2 regions of the Arthrobacter sp. MDT1-49-2 genome follow, and region 1 is predicted to be linked to the other one. Evidence: predicted binding sites of a transcription regulator. Region 1 holds the regulator's gene; the other holds the start of a gene.
What was found. Region 1 encodes Rex, which represses fermentation and respiration genes when NADH is low (regulators of the CRP and FNR family bind a similar motif). Its sites were predicted from a motif close to CTTGTGAANNNNTTCACAAG; they were not measured.
Positions count from the first base shown of each region.

Region 2: the regulator Rex is predicted to act here: its motif matches at 1,180-1,199, upstream of AC5RTS_RS08745 (queuosine precursor transporter).

Region 1 is NZ_JBNHFK010000014.1:529-2,910, reverse strand. Features, by position in the region: gene AC5RTS_RS15890 (HAD family hydrolase) at 1-531, opposite strand, end outside; gene AC5RTS_RS15885 (glutaredoxin family protein) at 598-849, shown strand; gene AC5RTS_RS15880 (redox-sensing transcriptional repressor Rex) at 849-1,637, shown strand; partial or broken gene AC5RTS_RS15875 (hypothetical protein) at 1,634-2,382, opposite strand, start outside.
Region 2 is NZ_JBNHFK010000005.1:130,118-132,499, reverse strand. Features, by position in the region: gene AC5RTS_RS08750 (hypothetical protein) at 2-208, opposite strand; gene AC5RTS_RS08745 (queuosine precursor transporter) at 294-1,031, opposite strand; gene AC5RTS_RS08740 (TetR/AcrR family transcriptional regulator) at 1,244-1,897, shown strand; gene thiD (bifunctional hydroxymethylpyrimidine kinase/phosphomethylpyrimidine kinase) at 2,016-2,382, shown strand, end outside.

The DNA of each region.
Region 1 (2,382 bases):
CTTCGCCGGCCCGTGCAGGAACTCGCCGACGAGGCGGCCGGTATAGAGGCCGTCGGTGACTTCGCTGACCGTGCCCAGCGCGCCCGTAAGGTTCAGCCGGGAAGCGATGACGGAAGCCACCTCCACGGGCGTTCCGGTGACCAGCCAGACCGGGCGGCCGGACTTCATGTGCTGTTCGGTGAGGGCACGGGTGCCTGGCCAGATCTTCGAGACGATCATCTCGTCGTAGACCTCTTCGCCGAGTGTCCGGACATCTTCCGAAGACAGGCCGACGGCGAACGCCAGCGCAGCGTCCCGAACGGAATGTACGTCCTTCAGGTTCTCGCCCTGCAGGATGAAGCGCAGTTGTTTCCGAGCGAAACCCGCAGCTTCACGGAGGGTAAAGACCCTGCGCTGGTACATTTTGCGTCCAACATGGAAAAGACTTGCGCCACGCATCAGCGTGTTGTCCACGTCGAAGAAGGCAGCCTCGCCCGGTTTGCCCGCCGCAGCCGTGGTTCCGTTGGCTCGGACAGCAGTGGATCGGGGCATAATCCGAGTCTACGCAAAACGGGGCCCGAGCGCGGACAATCGGGAATTTGAGGCTATTTTGGACTTATGAGTGAATCTGCAGGACCGGAAGTTGTTCTCCTGACCCGCCCCGGATGCCACCTGTGTGAGGATGCCCGCAAGGTGCTTCAGCGCGTAGGCCAGGAGCTGGGAGTCCCTTGGCAGGAACGCAGCGCGGACGATGAGCCGGAGCTTGCAGCCCGTTTCGGTGAAGAGATTCCGGTGCTGTTTATTGACGGCGTCCAGCGCGATTTCTGGACGATAGACGAAACGCGGCTTCGGCACCTTCTGGAGACATGATGGAACCCGACGAGGTCCGATCCGGCGAAGCCGGGGCATGGAAGCCGGCCGCGGCCCCCAGCGGCCGGACCGTGACCGGCCCGACTGTGACGGGTGCGCCTGTGACCGGTGCGTCAACGGCAGGCGTGAAGCGGCACATTCCGCCGGCTTCCCTGGCCCGTCTCACCATCTACCTCCGTGCCCTGTCCGTGATGCTGGCCGACGGCGTCGAGCGGGTTTCCTCGGAGGAGCTGGCCGAAGCAGCAGGCGTGAATTCCCCGATGCTGCGCAAGGACCTCTCCTATTTGGGCTCCTACGGAACCAGGGGAGTGGGATATGACGTGTCCTACCTCAGCGGGCAGATTGCCGCCGCCCTGGGGCTGACCCAAAACTGGCGTGTTGCCATTGTGGGTGCCGGCAACCTGGGCCGGGCACTTGCGGGATACCCAGGTTTCGGCACGCGTGGTTTCGAAGTTGTGGCGTTGTTTGACGCGGACCGGACGGTGATAGGCGAGGACGTAGGTGGGCTGAAGATCCGGCCCGTCTCCGTTCTGGAGGAGGAACTGGAGAAAACCGAGGCAAATATGGCGGTTCTGTCGGTACCCGCCGAGGTCGCACAGGACCTCTGCGACCGACTGATTGCCGCGGGCATCACCAGTATCCTCAGCTTTGCGCCGGTGGTCCTCCAAGCACCCAAGAACGTTCAGATCCGCAAGGTGGATATGGCCACGGAACTACAGATTCTTGCCTACCACGCCCAGCGTGCCCGGGTCTCGGAAATAGCCGCCCGCGCCCGGCTGGAACGCTAGCTGCTGCGGGGCACTGTCCCGGCCTGCAAACGGCGGGGGCGGAACCACGGTGCGGCCCCTTTGGTGAAACTCAGGGCTGCCCCGGCTGCGGCGAGTATCGCTGAGGTGAGCTGCCACCCGGTGCCCAGGTTGATGCCGTAGAAAAGCGCTGCGGCGGCCAGCACGGCGGTGGCCACCCGGGCCCACCGGCGCCTTTCCCGAAGCAGCGTGGCGAACAACAGCGCGATCCCGAAAATTACCACGGCGTAGGCGACATCCACGGCCGCAATGATCTTGGCATACAGGGATCCGTTGAAACCGTATCGCTCCAGCAGGGCAAGATACGGCGGCAGATCGTCATTGAAAGGCATCCTCGCAATCGCCGTCAGCGTGACCGCCAGGTTCATGACGCCCGCGCCGGCAATCAGCAGGTAAGCGGTAACGATGACCGGAACCGGATTGCCTGTGCGGGAGGGCAACCTGCGTTCCACGCTGCGCGCCACGGTACCGACCCGGCGGGCGGCGGACCGGGCACCTGCCTGTACCTTGACCGAAGCGGCGTGGGCGCCGGCTTGGACTTTGACGGCTCCGGCACGGGCGGTCTTTTGGGTTCGGACGGAGGCCGCGTGGGCGCCGGCCTGGACCCTGGCCGCTCCGGCGCGGACGGTGTTTTGGGTTCGGACGGCTCCGGCGTGGATGTGGTTGGCGGTGGTGCGTGCTCCGGCCTGGACCCTGGCCGCTCCGGCGCGGGCGGTGTTTTGGGTAT
Region 2 (2,382 bases), on a different contig from region 1:
GTTATGAATTGTCCGGCTTGGCCGGGGTGTTTTCGTCCTCTTCGAGGGCGGACTGGGAATCCCGCTCGGTATCGCCGGGACTGGAATCCTCGCGGGACTCCTCGATCAACGCCTTGGTGACCTCGTCGTTGAATTCATCCCGGGTACCGGCCAGGTTTTCATCCGCTGCCTTGGCGCCGGGGTTTGCAACCGGTTCTTCAGTGCTCATGCTTTGTGCTCCTGCCGTATCGGTGAAGTTAAACGCGTGCGTTCCCCCACCCTTGCACATCCCGGGCCGGATATCTCCCTGAGCCCTACCGCCCGGCCGCCGGCTCCAGTCCGGGCTCGGCATAGGTGGGTTCGCGCCGCTTGATGACCTTGATGACGGCGGTGGTGACCGGCACAAACAGGAACTCAACCAGCGTTTTGTAAAGGAAACCGAAGATGACGTAGTTCAGGAACCCGGCGGCGTCGGTAATCCCGATTACCGGGGCCGCGACGGCGCAGAAAATCAGGGTGTCCGCAAACTCCCCCACACCGGTGGAGGCCATCAGCCGCCCGGCCAGGGCTTTCTCCCGGAACCGTTCCTTCATCCGCACCAGCACCAGCGAGTTCAGCAGCTGTCCCGCGAGGAACCCGAGCAGGCTGGCCAGCACTATCTGCCAGACCGGGCCCAGGGCCACTTCCAGCGCGGCCTGCTTTTCCTGCCCGTAGGCATCGTCGAAACCGGGCAGGGCAATGATGACTGCGAAGCTGACCACGGCGAGCAGCGCCATGCCAAACCCGGTAAAAATCGCACGGCGGGCGGCCTTGAAACCGTAGACCTCGGACACCACGTCGCCGAGGATGTACGCGAGCGGAAAGAGGAAGAAACCGCCGTCGGTGACTATCTCCAAACCGCCGGGAAGATCAAAGTGCACGCCCTTGCTGGCGCCGATATTGGAAATGACAATCACCACGCACATCAGCGTGAGGATCAGGTCATATTGGGAGCTCCCGCGGGAGGCGTAAATAGCAGCGGTTTTCGCAGCTGCCCGTGGCTGTGCACTCATGGCATTCCGTTTCGGTAGTGGTTCGCCTGGCTTCCGCCGGCTGTATTAGCACTGTGCCCGCTGCCCCGGGCAGCCCCGCAGGGCCGCATCCATTCTGCCACGTCCGGCATCGCGTCCGCGCCGTTGCGAAGCGACAGAGCCGCAGCCCTTTTTGAACACGTTCAAAACTGTGGTCTACTGAACGCTGGAAATACTGCATAAGGGAGCATCATTTGGCCGTCACCGTCAAGAGCGAACAGACGCGCCGGCTCCTTATCGACACCGCGCTGCACCTGTTCACCCGCCAGGGCTACGAAAAGACCACCATGCGCAGCATCGCGCTGGAGGCGGGGGTCTCCGTAGGCAACGCCTACTACTATTTCCGGTCCAAGGATGACCTCATCCACGAGCTGTACCGCTCTCTGCAGGACGAGCACCGCTCGCTGGCGCTGCCGCTGATCCGGGAGGGGCAGAACCTCGGCGAGAACCTGGCCGTCATCCTGAGCACCTGGCTGACCACGCTGGAGCCCTACCACGCCTTCGGTGCACACTTCCTGCGCGATGCCATGGCGCCCAACCGCCAGGGCGATGCCGCCGTGGGACGCGGCAAGTCCATTGCGCTGTTCCGCCAGGCGGTGACCGGCGCCCGGCCTCAGCCGCCCCTGGCCATCCGCAACGACCTGCCTGAACTGCTCTGGCTCGTACACATGGGCATCAGCCTGTTCTGGGTCTACGACCACACCCCCGGACAGCGCCGTTCCCACCGGCTCGCCGCGAGCCTGGCCCCGCTGATAGCCAAACTCGTCATCCTGTCCCGGCTCCCGGTGGTCCGGAATATCGTGGAGGACGTGGTCTCGCTGCTGCGCGGCATCCGCCGGGATTCCTAACCGGACGACGACGGCGGCGGCAGGCTGCTCGCCGTCACGGCGTGTGGCGGCAGGCCCGGCGTCACAGCGCGTAGCGGATGGGTGGCAGCTTCTCCCGTTTTGGGTGGAAGATGGACCCATGTCTGCAAACACACACTCTTCCGCGGCCACAGCTCCGGCCGTCACACTGACCATCGCCGGTTCCGAGGCCACCGGCGGCGCCGGTGCCCAGGCCGATCTGAAGACGTTCCAGGAACTGGGCGTTTACGGGATCACGGCTTTGACCTGCATTGTGTCCTTCGATCCGAAGGATTCCTGGAACCACCGCTTCGTGCCGGTGGATCCGCAGGTCATCGCGGACCAGCTTGAGGCCATTACTACGGCCTATGACCTGGATACCGTCAAAATCGGCATGCTCGGCACCCCGGCGACCATCGACGTCGTTGCCAAGGCGCTGCAGGCCCAGGACTGGAAAAACCTTGTGCTGGATCCGGTCCTCATCTGCA